DNA from 2 places in the Psychromicrobium ferritrahens genome. Region 1 is predicted to be linked to the other one. Evidence: predicted binding sites of a transcription regulator. Region 1 holds the regulator's gene; the other holds the start of a gene.
The links. Region 1 encodes LexA, which represses DNA repair genes until DNA is damaged. Its sites were predicted from a motif close to TCGAACANNTGTTCGA; they were not measured.

Region 1 (7,814 bases):
AAGAAGACGAAATTGGCGTCCGAAGGGGCCGGTTGCAAGCCGAGTTGCCGCAGCCCCTCGACAATGCGATCTCGCTGCACTTTGATATCTTCGACATTCGCTTGCAAGGAGACGGAATGCTCCAAAGCGGCGACAGCGGTCGCCTGGGTCAGCGCCGAAAGATGATAGGGCAAGCGAACCAGGCGAAGGGCATCGGTCACCTCAGGTGCCGCAGCGAGATAACCCAATCTGGCTCCGGCTAGCGCGAAGGCCTTGCTCATGGTGCGAGAGACGATGAGACGGTCCCGACCCGGCAATAACGTCAGAGCACTGGGAGTCCCCGGATGCGCGAATTCAGCATAGGCCTCATCAACAATCACTATGCTCTGCGCTGCTTCGCTGGCGTCATAGACAGCCCGCACCACCTCAAGATCCAAAGCAGTACCCGTAGGGTTGTTCGGTGAGCAGAGGATCACCAGTTGAGGGGCGGCTTCCGTCACCTGTTGAGCAGCCGAATCGGCGCTGAGCGAAAAATCAGCGGACCGACGCCCGCTAAGGTACTCAGTATTCGTACCGCTCGCGAGCAGCGGGTACATCGAGTACGTCGGGGGAAAGCTCAGCAGGGCCCTGCCTGGCCCGCCAAAAGCTTGCAGAATCTGTTGCAAAACTTCATTCGAGCCATTGGCAGCCCAGATATTCTCCGCGTTCAACCCATGACCTAGATAACTGGCCAGGGCTTCACGCAAAGCGGTGAATTCGCGATCCGGGTAACGGTTGAGGCCACTCAACGCCTCTTCGACCGCGCTGATAATCGCCTGACGGGCATCTGCGGGCACGCCGTGGGTATTTTCGTTGACGTTCAGCAGAACCGGAGCGTCTAACTGAGGAGCACCGTAAGGCTCTAGGCCCCGCAGGTTATCCCGCAAGGGGAGCTTATTGAGCCGCTTGAGGCGTTCGGCGTGGCTGGATTCAAGAACTTCAGTTCCAAGGGCTGAAGAGGCGGGGCTTACCAACCGGAAGGGTTCTGATCCTGGTTCTTGATTCACCCTACCGAGTTTAAGCCCTTGAGTTCCGGGAGGGGTGCTCGAGTCATTGGATGACGCAGCAGGGTCTTCGAAAAAGCGCTCGATCAACGCTTTCCATGGTCACCAGCGAGATGGATGATCCAATGAGTGTTCAAGAACAAGACGCTTCAGCACAGTATTTCTAGCGCCTTATTTCTAGCGAGTGGGAACGAAGATCTGCTGGCCGGGCAGTAAGACCGAACTGTCCAGATTATTCAATTCCACGATCTCAGCGACGACTTCACGGGGGTCCCGGTCGGCAGCATTCGCGGCAGCAATCGACCAGATGGAGTCCCCGGCCTGCACGGTCACCTGAGCGGTGCCGGTACCGACGCTCCCCACCCCGGCGTGTGCCGAGGTGGTAGCAAAACCCAGCAGCACGAGAGCTGCCACGGCCAAGAGCATGAGCGGCAAGCCGAACAGCAGGAAACGACCACGGCGAGTGAGCTTGAGCCGTGAAGGATTAGCCTCCTGAGCAGTGGCCCTGCCGGAGTTGAAGGTGATTGCTGACATTGCACTGCTAGCTACGATTCCGCTGGACATTGCCTTGCCTTTCCTCTCGTTGTTTCGAAGACTTTCTATTTTCTCCGCGACATGGAGTTCTAATAGAACATGTTTTCGAATCTGCTGCTTTATTTTTAGCACGAATGATCGATACTTGCAAAGACTCGCTAGAACATATGTTTGAAATCCGCTCCGGATTCGCCTAGCCTTGAGCCAGATTCAAGAGTTACTTCACATCCGGTGCCGTTCATGGAAACAGTCCATCATCGAGCACCGACAGTATTGCCGGGACCTTATCTGGCAAGCGGATGGCAGGGCTGAAAGGACGATTTACCATGGCAGAGCAGAAGCCGCAGACAGCGGAGCAGCCAGAGAACGGGGTCGTACGACGAAGCGGCTTGAAGGGCCTGTCCATGCGGCAGAAGAAGATCCTGGAGTGCATTCAGCGCTCCATTACGAGCAATGGTTACCCGCCGTCAATGCGCGAGATCGGCGATGTAGTCGGTCTGGCCAGTCTCTCCAGCGTGACCCACCAGCTCTCCCAGCTGGAAAAACAGGGCTACCTACGGCGTGATCCCAAACGACCGCGGGCGATGGAAGTGCTGATCCCGCTCACCCTGGGCGAAGGCGATCCAGATATTGAAGGCGTCTCGGATGCCGCCAAACTCCGCAGCGCCAGCGGTCTCAATGTCGCTCAGCTCGCCAGCGCGCAGGACACCGCAATGGTCCCCCTGGTCGGGCGGATCGCCGCCGGTGGACCGATCCTGGCCGACCAAGTGGTGGAAGACGTGATGCCACTGCCTCGCCAGCTGGTGGGGCACGGCGAATTGTTCATGCTGAAAGTCGCCGGTGATTCAATGATCGATGCCGCGATCTGCGATGGCGACTGGGTCGTGGTGCGGCGTCAGAACGACGCCGTCAACGGAGACATCGTGGCCGCCCTGCTCGACGACGAAGCAACCGTGAAGACCTTCCGGCAGCGTGATGGTCACACCTGGCTGCTGCCACAGAACACCCAGTACGAGCCGATCCTGGGCGATCATGCCACTGTGATGGGCAAAGTGGTCACCGTGCTGCGCGCGCTTTAGCTCCAGTCTTCACTTCGGTTCGCAACGAAAATTCCCAGGAGGGAAAAATCCTCTGCACTGGACCCCACTGAATCCAGGTTTCAATAGGTCAAACTAATCCCTGCCCACCGAACCTTCGGTTCAGTGGGCTGCAATAGTCACTTGGCAGAGCTAACTTCTGAAAGCCTCTGCAACGCACCCAAGGCGATATTCCGATCCGTAGTGGCCCAGAACGGTGGCAATGCCGCCCGCAAGAAACCACCGTATCTCGCGGTCGCCAAACGGGAATCCAGTACCGCGACCACTCCCCTGTCCTGCGAAGAACGGATCAGCCGACCGGCCCCTTGCGCCAATCTGATCGCAGCGTGAGTAGCGGAAACACTCATGAATCCATTGCCCCCGGCCTGCGCCACCGCCCTGGTGCGCGCCGTCATCAGCGGATCATCGGGGCGTGGAAAGGGAATCCGATCGATGGTCACCAGACGGCATGAGGCTCCCTGCACATCGACTCCTTGCCACAGCGACATAGTGCCGAAAAGACACGTGTCGGGCTCGGCCTCGAATTGTTTGATCAGCGCAGCCATCGACGATTCCCCCTGGCACAGAATGCTGACCCCCACTCGCGAGCGTAGTTCATCGGCCGCATCTTCAGCCGCCCGGCGCGAGGAGAAGAGGCACAGCGCACCGCCCCCGGAAGCTTTAATGAGCTCCTCGAGTTCTTTCAGCTGTTCCGGAGAATTGCCCCGGCCGGGTTTCTCCAAATGAGCCGCCACATAGAGCATGCCCTGCTTGGTGTAGTCGAAGGGGCTGCCCACGTCAGCACCGCTCCAGCTCGGTGCACCGGCTCCCAGCAGGCCCAGCCCAGCCGCCGTCGGCTCGAAAGCCGAGCCGATCGCGAGCGTCGCAGAAGTCAGGATTGCGGTGTGCTCGGCGAAGAGCCCATCCCGCAGTTTCATCGCCACGCTCAAGGGTGCGATGTTCAAGGTTCCGGGAACCGTGGGATCCGCTGCAGCATAACCCTTCTTCGGGTCGAACACTCCCTGCCGGGAGAGCCAGACCACTTCGCCGGAATCCGCCGCGGTGAGCAGCCGTTCGGAGAGCTCCAGGATGATCGAGAGCCGCGAGCGCGCCATCTGACGACCGCCATCAGCCACCTGAGAGGAATCCCCCTTGGAGTCCGAGAGTGCGGTACGCGCAGCTTCACGCACCATCGATACCGCTTCGAGCTGCTGTGGACTGAGCCCTTCCGGCAGCCAGCCTTCCGTGACGTTCTCCAGGACGGCGTCCAAGGCGGTCGCGGCGGCATTGAGATCATCGACACTGATTGCGGTGTGCTTCCGTGCCGCACTGGCGGCTATATTGACCATCGCTGCCGAAAGCTGACCGGTCACCGCACCGGTCACCCGGTCAACCAGCTCGTGCGCTTCGTCGACCACCACCACATCGTAGTCGGGCAGCACCGCGAGTCCCTCAAAGGCAGTGATCGCCAGCATCGCGTGGTTGGTGACCACGACGTCGGCCTGGTTGCCGCGCGCCCGCGCCAGCTCGCTGAAGCACTCCCCGGCCATCGGGCACTTCTGAGTGCCCAGGCACTCCACCGAGGTGACCGAGACCTGTCGCCAAGCACGGTCGGTGACACCGGGAGTGAGTTCGTCCCGATCTCCGGTTTCAGTGTCCTCAGCCCACTCTCGGAGCCGCACCACTTCACGGCCCAGGGCGGTGGTTGGACCGCTGCCCGGCAGGTGCACGACCGCCGTGTCTTCACCCAAAGCGAACAGCTGGCCGTCCTCCGGTTCATCGGTGGGGAATCCGCCGGAGACCTTGTGCTTGCAGAGGTAGTTGCTCCGGCCTTTGACCAGCGCGACGTCGATCTTCCTGCCCACTTCAGGCTCGATGGCAGCCAGCAGCCGCGGCAGATCCCGGCCGACGATCTGAGCCTGCAAGGCCAGGGTTGCGGTGGCCACCAGGGAAGGACGATCGCTTTCCAGCGCGTGCACAATGAGTGGAATCAGATAGGCGAGAGATTTACCAGTGCCGGTACCCGCCTGGACCAGCAGGTGGTCGCCCGATTCGATCGAGCGAACCACCTGCCGGACCATCTCATGCTGCCCGGGACGCTGCTGACCGCCCATTGCGGCCACTGCGGCGTCCAGTAACTTGAGCGCTAGAGCTTCCTTCGTGGCGGTGGATTCCGCCTCAACGGCTTCAGCCATTCGGCCTGGAGCCCTGGTTCTTGAAAGGCGCCAGTTCAGCGGCCAGGCCTTCGCGGACCTTGACCTTGAGCCAGGTGCCGTCCTGGCCGTGCTGCTGTTCCAGGATGTCGGCGTCGGACTGGTGCAATTTATTCACCAGATCTCCCCGGTCATAAGGAATCAGAAGCTCCAGCTCAACGCTGGGACGTGGAATCGAGTTGCTGATCTGTTGCAGCAGCTCGTCCATCCCTTCGCCGGTTCGTGCGGAGACCACTACCGAACGCGGCTCGCGCAGACGCAGCCGTTCAACCACCTCGGGATCAGCGGCGTCAGCTTTGTTGAGCACGATGATCTCGGGTACTTTCCGAGCGTCGACCTCTGAGAAAACTTCCCGGACGGCGGTGATCTGGCCTTCCGGGTCCGGATGCGAGACGTCCACCACGTGCAGAATCAGATCGGCGTCCGCGACCTCTTCCAAAGTGGAGCGGAAGGCTTCCACCAGCTGGGTGGGCAAAGATCTGACAAAGCCGACAGTGTCCGCAAGGGTGAAGCCGATGCCATCCGGGGTGCTGGCTTTACGCACCGTAGGGTCGAGGGTGGCAAACAACGCGTTCTCCACCAACACCCCGGCGTGGGTGAGCCGGTTCAGGATCGAAGATTTCCCAGCGTTGGTGTATCCGGCGATCGCCACCGAAGGGATCTCGGTACGACGGCGGTTAGCCCGTTTGGTCTCTCGAGCGGGCTTCATCGCCGCGATCTCGCGACGCAGCTTGGCCATCCGGGTGCGGATTCGGCGCCGATCCAGTTCGATCTTCGTCTCACCGGGGCCGCGCGAACCCATTCCAGCGCCCGCGCCGCCCACCTGTCCACCGGCCTGCCGGGACATCGATTCGCCCCAGCCGCGCAGCCTGGGCAGCAGGTATTCCAGCTGAGCCAGTTCAACCTGGGCCTTGCCTTCTCTGGACTTCGCATGCTGCGCGAAGATATCGAGGATCAGTGCGGTGCGATCAATGACCTTGACCTTGACGATGTCTTCCAGTCCGCGGCGCTGAGAAGGCGCCAATTCTGCGTCCACCACCACGGTGTCCGCTCCGGTGGCTGCCACCACGTCCTTCAATTCGAGAGCCTTGCCCGAACCGAGGAAAGTCCCAGGATCGGGTTTGGTTCGGCGTTGTACCAAACCGTCGAGCACCTCTGAACCGGCGGTCTCGGCCAGCGCGGCGAGTTCCCTCAAGGAGTTCTCGGCATCGGCTAAGGTCCCTTCGCTCCACAACCCGGCGAGCACCACGCGCTCCAGTCGGAGCTGCCGGTATTCGACTTCGGTGACGTCGTCGAGTTCAGTGGAGAGCCCTGCGACTCTTCGCAGTGCACGACGGTCCTGCAAGTCCTCCTGGTCGCCGTCATAGTCACCGTGTTCGCGGGAAAGCGAACTGAGGGCTTGAGCACGACCGTTGAGCACGTCGTGCTCAGCGGAGGCTGCCGCGACGTCTTTGGCCAGGATCCGATCGATCACTGCCTGAATCTCGGCCGGGGACATATCGGTGCCGCCCTGAGAGTCAGAAGTGGGCTGCTGATCGGCGTTGTGCTGCGTGGTCATATTCTCCTTTGTGGGACTGAGGTTTCTATCGTAGTCCGGGGTGCTGACAACCCCGTGGTGCGTGCTGGTGTTTCCCGCTGTGACGGGTTGAGTGTGTTCGGTCATCTGGACCTCCAAAGATCACGACGGCGGCGATCGACGCGGCCGGGTTCTTGCTCTAAGCGATTTTCATCGGGCAACTGGGCGTGCAGAGCTACCGCGATTGCCCTGAGTCGAAGGGGAAATTTATCGCGCAGTAGATAACGATGAGTATGAAATGAAAAAGACATGATTTCCTCAGAAAGTGAAAACGAGCACGCTACAGCGTCTGGGCTCGGAAAAAGGGTTCGACTGCGGCAATTGCGGCAGGAATAGCCTCTAGAGGAAAATCTTCACCGGTCTATTCTAGCAGGTCAATGCCTCAAAAATCGGGCAACCTCTAGTCCAGCAGGGATAGATACATCACATGCAATCCGACGTAATCGCCGTCGAGCTGTTTGAAAGCACCCGGCACCGTGCCGATGATCTGGAAGCCGAGCGAGCTCCAGAGCTTCACTGCCACGGTATTGCTCTCCACGACGGCGTTGAATTGAATCCCCCGATAACCAGCGGCACGCGCCCAGTCGATGAGGTGCTCACCCAAGGCTCTGCCTACGCCTCGTCCACTATGCCTGCTATCGACCATGAAACTGCCGGTCGCTATATGGTTGCCCCGCCCCGGGCGGTTAACGCCCATCGCCGCAGTGCCCAGAACTAATCCGTCCTGCACAGCCACAACCGTGCGGCCCTGCCCCATCCAGAGCTCACGAGCTTGTTCTGAGTTGAGATCTTCCGGGTAGGCATAACTGGTTCCGGCGGCAACGATCTCGCGGAAAAAGGGATAGATCTGCTTCCAGTCCTGCAAGCTAGCTTCACGGATAATCACCGTTTCAGTCTAGGCGCAGCTATTCTTATCGATGATGTCATCTCACTACTTCAGTGCCGAACCCACGGCCGAACACCAGCCCCGCGAGCTGCGCGTCACACTCGCCGGTGAGGACCGCTTGCTCACCACCGACTCAGGGATCTTCAGCCCCGACGGTATCGATAAGGGCACCGCCATTCTGCTCGCCGAAGCTCCCGCGCCTGCGGCCCGGGGCAATCTGCTCGACGTCGGCTGCGGCTGGGGTCCGATTGCGCTCAGCCTGGCCCTGCTCTCTCCGGAAGCTTCGGTCTACGCGGTAGACGTGAACGAACGCGCGCTGGGGCTGACCCGCAAGAACGCCGAGGCTCTGAGCCTGAGCAATCTGCATGCGGAGCTTCCCGATCGGATCGATTCGGCGCTGAGGTTCCAGACCATCTGGTCCAATCCGCCGATCCGGGTCGGTAAAGAGGTACTGCACCGGATCCTCGAGCAGTGGCTCCCGCGGTTAGCTCCGGGTGGCAAGGCCTA
Region 2 (7,814 bases), on a different contig from region 1:
GCTCTTTCACCTGATGAAGTAGCTGTGACGTTATCTTCCACGGTGCCCCCTTCCTAACCGCCTTCGGCATCGCCGAAATATAAAATCTACCCTAAGTCAACGCTGAGTTCATCTAGTCTATGCCCGCCAGATGCCAGTGATGACCGGCACCCAGGGGTGCCGGTCATCACCAGAGCAGCTTTTAGGCTTTGCTGGTCACAGGCTCCGCATCCGCCGTGGCACTCTGCGAGGCGATTCGTGCCTTGACCCGCTCGGCTTGCTTCACCAGATCGGGTTCGTTCTGGCGGAACAAGGCGTAGAGCGGTGCCGCGATGAAGATCGTGGTGAGACCGCCGACGATGATGCCGATGAACAGCGATAGCGACAGATCGCGCAGGGTTCCCGCGCCGAGGAGGAAACTACCGATGAACAGAATCGAGGCGACCGGCAGCAGAGCCACCATCGAAGTGTTGATCGAACGCACCAGGGTCTGGTTCACCGCGAGGTTGACTTCCGAACCGAAGGTACGGCGCGTGGAGGTCTTGATATCCGCGGTGTTCTCCCGGATCTTATCGAAGACCACCACGATGTCGTAGAGCGAGTAACTCAGAATGGTCAAGAAGCCGATGATCGCCGACGGCGTCACCTCGACATCGGTGACCGAGTAGATCCCCGCCGTGGTGATCTGCACGAAAAGCATGCCGATAATGGCGGCCAGCGACATCTTCCAGGTTCGGAAGTAGAGCGCCATCAGCACGGTGGCGAGCAGCACGAAGATGATCAAACCGATCAACGCCTGGTTCGTCACATCGGCTCCCCAGGTGGGTCCGACGAAGGTCGAGGTCACCTGGTCGTCTTTGACGCCGTATGCGGTCACCAGCGCGGCCTTGACCTTGAGGGTCTGGTCATCACTGAGTGTGTCTGTCTGGATCTGCATATTGCTGCCGGCGACGTTGGCCACCTTGGCGATCTTGCCACCGGTGACATTTGCGACAGCCTGCTCTCCGAGAGCTGTGCTGGTATCTTTCACGTTGGTCACGGTGAACTCGCTGCCACCACGGAAGTCAATGCCCAGGTTGAAGCCACCTTTGAGCACCGGAACCAGGATGGACCCGACGACCAGAATCGCGGCAATAATGAACCAGAGCCTGCGGCGTCCTACGAAATCATAGGAGCGTTTGCCGGTGTAGAGCTCATTGCCGAAAGTCGAGAAGCTGGTGAACTTAGCCATTAGTCGTTGTCCTTTGCTGCACTAGTGACTTTTGTTGCTTTGCTCGAAAGAGCCTCAGCCGATTCTGTGGTTTCGTTCTTTGCGGAGGCTTCGAGCTTTTCGGCCAGCCTGCGTTCCGCGATGGTCTGCCGACGTTCCGCTTCTCCCGCCGCTGCAGCGTTCTTACCCTTCACCACAGTGGGTCGATCAGCGGGCGTCCGGAGGCGTCCGGCGCCCCGATAGAGCGGCACCGCACCCAGACGGTCCGGAGAAAGACCCGAGAGCTTATGGCCCTCCCGGAAGAATTTCCGGGTGGAGAGCAGTTGCAGCATGGGATGGGTGAACATGAAGACCACGATGAGGTCGGCGATTGCCGTCAGGCCCAGGGTGAAAGCGAAGCCCTGCACGTTCCCGACCGCTACGAAGTAGAGCACGATGGCGGCCAGCAGGTTGACGGCTTTGGAAGCGAGAATGGTCCGCTTGGCGCGCTGCCAGCCATTGGCCACTGCGGCATTGAGGCTGCGGCCTTCGCGGAGCTCATCACGGATTCTTTCGAAGTACACGATGAAGGAGTCAGCGGTCTGGCCGATCGCAACGATCAAACCTGCCACGCCCGCCAGCGACAGGCGGTAGCCCATCCCCCAGCCGAGCAGGGCGATCGCCAGGTAGGTCAGGATGCCCGCCACCACCAGGGAGGCGACGGTGACCAGGCCGAGCACGCGGTACTGGAAGAGTGAATAGATCACTACCAAGATCAAGCCGATAGCACCGGCCAGCAGGCCCATCTCGAGCTGCTGGGTACCGAGCGTCGCGGAAACCTGCTGCTCACTCTGGATGGTGAAGCTAATCGGCAGCGCACCGAATTTGAGTTTATCGGAAAGGGCTTTGGCGCTGGCTTCGGTGAAGGAGCCGGTGATCTGAGATTTGCCGTCAGTGATCACTGCCATCGAAGACGGCGCTGAAATGACCTGACCGTCCAGCACAATGGCGAATTGACTCTTCGGATCCTGCGGGTTTGCCGTGTAGAAACCGTTCAAGCGAGTGGTTACGGCGCGGAAAGCGTTGGTGCCTTCACCGTTGAACTCGAGGTTGACCGCCCACTTATTAGTGGTGGCTCCCTGGGCTCCCTGCTGCAAACCGTAGCTGGCTCCGGAGATGTCCTTGCCGACCACCTCTACCGGGCCCAGGATGTACTTCATGCCAGTACCGGGCTCGCAGGCCACGGTGGCCTTCTTCGGATCGGCGTTCTCAATCGGGCTGGAGACCGGGTTGACGCAGGAGTAGCTCTCAAAGAGCTTGAAGACGTCCGGAGTGACATTGTTGTTGTCACTGCCGTCTTTCGGCGCAGCCGTGGGCTTCGGGATCTTAGCGTCCGGGGTCAGCTGCTCCTTGGGAGTCGCCACACCCTGCGCTGAGGTGATCACGGGGCGGAAGCTCATCGCTGCAGAGGCTTTGATCAACTCGCGCTGCTCCGCCGTCGGAGTGCCAGGCATGCTGACCACGACATTATTGCCGCTCTGCGTATTGATCTGTGATTCGGAGACACCCGAACCGTCAACCCGCTGGCGAATAATGGAAACAGCTTGCTGCAACTGCTCATCGTTGATCGATCCATTGCCTTCGACTTTGGGGGCAAGGATCATCTGGGTGCCGCCCTCTAGATCGAGGGCGAGCTTAGGTGCCCAACTGGCACCGCCAAACATCGCTCCGCCGCCTAGCAGCAGCACCAGAGCCACAGTGAGAGCACCCAGCCACAGAATTACCCTGCGGCCTTGTGATGCGGGGCCTTTTCGCGCCATATGAATTCTCGGTTCTTTCTCGCGTCCGTGAAAGTTCTAAATAACTGTTCAACATAACAACGCCGTCCAAACCTGAAGCCTGGACGGGCGCGTTATGAAAGAAGGTTACTTGTCCTTTTCGTTTTCTTTGTTGAGCCGAGCCAGCGTTTCCTCTGCGGTCTCGTGAGCAGCTTGATTGCTGCTGTCCTTCGCAGCGCTGCTGGAAATCTGAGCATCGGATTCTGCTGGCAAAGGACCGGTGAGCGAAGAAGCGTCATCGGGAACCACGGGAGCCTCTTCGGACTCGGTGGCCGGGGTGAGGATCTTGGTCACGGTCTGACGGTGCACGGTTGCCGTGTTGCCAGGAGAGAGCTCCAACACAATCTTGTTGTCCGCTTCATCCACTGACTGCACCGTACCGAAAAGGCCGAAGCTGGTCATCACGTCGATGCCCGGGCCCAGCTGAGCCTGCTGCTCCTGCTGAGCCTTCTGCTGCTTGCGCTGCCGCCAGAAGGTAAAACCGATGAAAATAGCAAAGACGGCGAAAAGCAGCACCATCGTAATATCCACAGCAAAAATCCATTCTAAGAACTATCGGGAACGCACACTCACCTTGCAAATGTGCGGAGCGTCATACCAGTCTAGAGTAGTTTTTCACGGATTTCTGTGGATCCACCGTAAACAATGGCCAATTCACCATCTTCCTACACCATCTCCGCCGTCATTCTCGACCTCGTCAGCGAGCTCAAGACTATCGAAAAGAGCGGGCATCTCGGTGGAAACCATTCCTTCCGGCAGCGGCAATCCGAGGTGCAACCAGGCTGCGGGCATCGCGATGCGGCCTCGCGGGGTACGGCCCAACAACCCTTCTCGCACGAGGAAAGGCTCGGCCACGGTCTCAACGGTCTCCATCTCCTCCCCAACCGCGATCGCCAAGGTCGAGAGCCCCACCGGACCGCCGTTGAACTTACCGATCAGCGCCTGGAGCACCGAACGGTCCAGGCGGTCGAGTCCCTTCGCGTCGATCTCATACATCTCAAGAGCGGCTGAGGCACTTGAAGCCTCGATCCTCTCCAGACCATGCACCAGAGCCCAGTCGCGCACCCGGCGCAGCAGCCGATTGGCGATGCGTGGAGTGCCTCTCGAACGACCTGCTATTTCGGCGAATCCTGCGCTGGAGAGCTTCAGGTCGAGCAACCCGGCGGAACGCCGGAGCACCAGTTCCAGTTCCTCCACCGAATAAAACTCGAGGTGGCCGGTGAATCCGAAGCGATCCCGCAATGGCCCGGGCAACAAGCCCGCCCTGGTGGTCGCTCCGACCAGGGTGAAAGGTGGCAGTTCCAAGGGGATGGCGGTGGCGCCGGCCCCTTTGCCCACCACGATGTCAACCCGGAAGTCCTCCATCGCCATATAGAGCATTTCCTCGGCGGGCCGGGACATCCGGTGGATTTCGTCGAGGAAAAGCACCTCCCCCTCGGTCAGCGAGGAAAGGATCGCGGCGAGGTCCCCGGCGTGCTGAATCGCCGGCCCCGAACTGATTCGCAGCGGGGCGTTCATCTCGGCGGCGATGATCATCGCCAGCGTGGTCTTGCCCAGCCCGGGAGGCCCGGAGAGCAGCACATGATCGGCGCTGCTGGCCCGCATCCGTGAAGCCTCCAGAACGAGTGAGAGCTGTTTGCGCACCCGCTTCTGCCCGACGAAGTCATCCAGGTTCTTCGGCCGTAGCGCGGCTTCGATCACCCGCTCATCGGGTTCCCCATCGGCGGAAATCAAGGTTCTCCCCGGCTCCGGCCTGCTTCCGGCGGAAAGATCTTCCTCAGCCATTCAGCCCTCGATTTCCAGCACCGGTGGTCGTGCGAGCGCTACGACGCGCGCCGTCCTGCCCCAACCACCGGAGAGTGGCTCGAAGGATTGCGGCAACATTTCCTTCAGCGCTGAGTGCGGGTTCGCCCTCAAGGGCTTGCTCAATGCTCTTCAACGCATCTTTCTCGCTCCAGCCCAGACTGGTCATCGCCTCAACCACCTGAGGTTTCCAGGCCGAGGAGGACCCGGAACCGGACACTTCCACCACGTTGCCGTGCGGAATCAGCTTGGTAGCCAGTTCCAGAACTATGCGTCCAGCGACTTTCGGCCCGACGCCGGGAACCGTGGTGAAGGTCTTGCTGTCACCGCTCGACGCCGCAACCCGGATGGCTTCCGGCTCGAGCACCGCGAGCACCGCAAGCGCGAGTCGGGGACCGATTCCGCTGACCGTGAGCATAATGTCGAAAACTTCGCGTTCATCCGCGCTCCCGAAACCGTAGAGCGTCATAGAGTCCTCGCGCACGATCATCGAGGTCATCAGGGTGGCTTCTTGACCCAGCCTCAGCCCGCCCAGAGTCTTAGGGGTGGCCTGCACCAGCATTCCCACGCCGTTGATATCAATCACCGCGCTGGAAAGACTCAGCTGAGCCACAGTGCCTCGGAGAAAACTGATCATCTACACGTCGCCTTCAGAGAAATTATCCGAACATATCTACGAATAGATTAGTGCCTCGGGCCCGGTCTGAACCACGCGCCACGCCCCAAAGCCCGATTCCAATCCAAGCTTGTGACAGATAACGCCGCTATCAGAGGCCGAAACCTGCTCTAGGTGGCATAGCGTTACTCGGTTGAGTACTCAGCGCCACTGCTGTTTGGCTTTTTCTGCGTTCTTCCGGGCCTTGGCCTCGGCTTCCAGCCAGAGCTTCCGCGCCGCAGTGAGCTGACCGGGGGCATCCGCTGAGCTGTTCGGCCCGGACCGCCAGGCGTGCGTGATGGCCAGAGCCAGCGCATCGGCCGCATCCGCAGGTTTGGGTTCCTGCTCGAGCCGGAGAATCTTGGTCACCATCTTGGTCACCGCTGTCTTATCGGCCCGGCCATTACCCGTTACAGCGGCCTTCACCTCACTGGGCGTGTGCATCGCCACCGAGACGCCGCGCCGTGCCGCGGCCGCCATCACGATGCCGGAGACCTGCGCCACCCCCATCACGGTGGAGACATTGGTCTGCGAGAAAACCCGCTCCACCGCGAGCACATCGGGCTGGTAACGTTCGAGCCACTGTTCAATCGCTTCGGAGATCACCAGAAGCCGTTGCGGCAGTTCCATGCTCGCCGAGCTGCCGACGACGTCGACCGCCACCATGCTCGCGGTGCGATTGGCGGCGATATCGACCACTCCCAGACCGCAGCGGGTCAGCCCGGGGTCGACTCCTAGAACACGCAGGGCACGGATCCTCTCAGCCTGGAACTAAGCCTGTTCAAAGCAGGAATCAGGCCTCTTCTTCCAATTGAGCCATCACTTCGGCGCTCATATCGGCGTTGGAGTAAATGTTCTGCACGTCGTCCAAGTCTTCTAAGGCATCATAGAGCCGGACAAATTTCTTCGCGTTCTCGACGTCGAGTTCCACCTGCATGGACGGCACGAAGCCGGCTTCGTCGTTCTCGTATTCGATGCCCGCCTCGGTCAGCGCGGCGCGAATCGCGGGGAGGTCCTGCGGTTCTGAGATGACCTCGAAGTTCTCGCCATCGTCCTTGACTTCCTCCGCGCCCGCCTCAAGCACCGCCATCAGCAGATCGTCCTCGGTCAGGTCGTTCTTCGGCAGCGAGACGATGCCCTTCCGAGTGAACATATAGGCCACCGAACCCGGGTCGGCCATGTTGCCACCGTTTCTCCCCACCACCAAGCGGACCTCCGAGGCAGCCCGGTTCTTATTGTCGGTCAAGCACTCGATCAAGATCGCGGTGCCCTGGGGGCCGTAACCCTCGTACATGATGGTCTGATAGTCAACGGCTTCACCGAGCTGACCGGAGCCACGCTTAATCGCCCGATCGATGTTGTCATTGGGCACCGAAGTCTTCTTCGCCTTGGTGACCGCCAGTTCCAAGGCCGGGTTGCCAGCCATATCTGGGCCGCCGACTCTGGCGGCAACCTCGATGTTCTTGATCAACTTGGCGAACGACTTGGCGCGCCGGGCGTCGATAACAGCCTTTTTGTGCTTGGTAGTGGCCCACTTGGAGTGACCGGACATACTCGCTCTTCCCTCTTACGCTTCTTGCTTCATCATTCGGATAAATAATTCGTGCACCCGCAGTTCACCGGGTGATTCGCCGTGGCCAGTGACTTCCGGGTGGAAAGAAGTGGCCAACAAATTCCCCGAGCGTACCGCAACAGCACGTTCCGCTCCATCGATTCTAACCGCGGCGAGGCTCTGCACTCCCGCACCGAGCTCTTCCACCCATGGCGCGCGGATGAAGACCGCGTGCACCGGGCGCTCGGCGTCCGTCAGATCGGTGAATTCCAGATCGGTTTCAAAGGACTCCCGCTGCCGGCCGAAGGCATTGCGCCGCACAGTGATATCCAGCCCGCCAAGGGTCTGCTGCGGCTGTCCCTTCAGATCAATCGCCGGATCAGTGATCCGATCGGCCAGCAGAATCATCCCCGCGCAGGAACCATAGACCGGATGCCCGCCCGCGATGAACTCCCTCAGGGTCTCAGCCAGCCCGAATGCCCGGATCAGCTTGTCCATGGTGGTGGACTCGCCACCGGGCAGAATCAGCCCGGCCACACCGGTCAGTTCCTCGGCGCGCCGCACCGGGACGGCCACGGCTCCACAGGCCTCGACCGCGCGCGCATGCTCCCGAACGTCCCCTTGAAGAGCCAGGACGCCGACACGCTGATTGCTCGAATTCACCGTTTCATCATATCGACGCCGTAGAGGCGGTTTGACCGGCTCAGCAAAATGCCCTTCGGAACCGCCCTCCGAACGAACTTAAGCGAGGCAATCTTGAGCCTCGCGGCCTGGCCGCCTCGGAACCACCGCGCCCAG

Region 2: a site for LexA is predicted at 5,473-5,488, ahead of ruvA (Holliday junction branch migration protein RuvA). Genes of this name have one in related genera too.

Annotation. Positions count from the first base shown of each region.
Region 1 is NZ_JBDLLW010000004.1:123,706-131,519, reverse strand. It holds gene ABDK06_RS14285 (histidinol-phosphate transaminase) at 1-992, opposite strand, end outside; gene ABDK06_RS14280 (LysM peptidoglycan-binding domain-containing protein) at 1,200-1,556, opposite strand; gene lexA (transcriptional repressor LexA) at 1,961-2,635, shown strand; gene ABDK06_RS14270 (ATP-dependent DNA helicase) at 2,773-4,827, opposite strand; gene hflX (GTPase HflX) at 4,820-6,343, opposite strand; gene ABDK06_RS14260 (GNAT family N-acetyltransferase) at 6,822-7,307, opposite strand; gene ABDK06_RS14255 (class I SAM-dependent methyltransferase) at 7,339-7,814, shown strand, end outside.
Region 2 is NZ_JBDLLW010000001.1:74,468-82,281, reverse strand. It holds gene secF (protein translocase subunit SecF) at 182-1,210, opposite strand; gene secD (protein translocase subunit SecD) at 1,210-2,988, opposite strand; gene yajC (preprotein translocase subunit YajC) at 3,094-3,537, opposite strand; gene ruvB (Holliday junction branch migration DNA helicase RuvB) at 3,661-4,791, opposite strand; gene ruvA (Holliday junction branch migration protein RuvA) at 4,784-5,446, opposite strand; gene ruvC (crossover junction endodeoxyribonuclease RuvC) at 5,627-6,211, opposite strand; gene ABDK06_RS00345 (YebC/PmpR family DNA-binding transcriptional regulator) at 6,258-7,016, opposite strand; gene pdxT (pyridoxal 5'-phosphate synthase glutaminase subunit PdxT) at 7,032-7,679, opposite strand.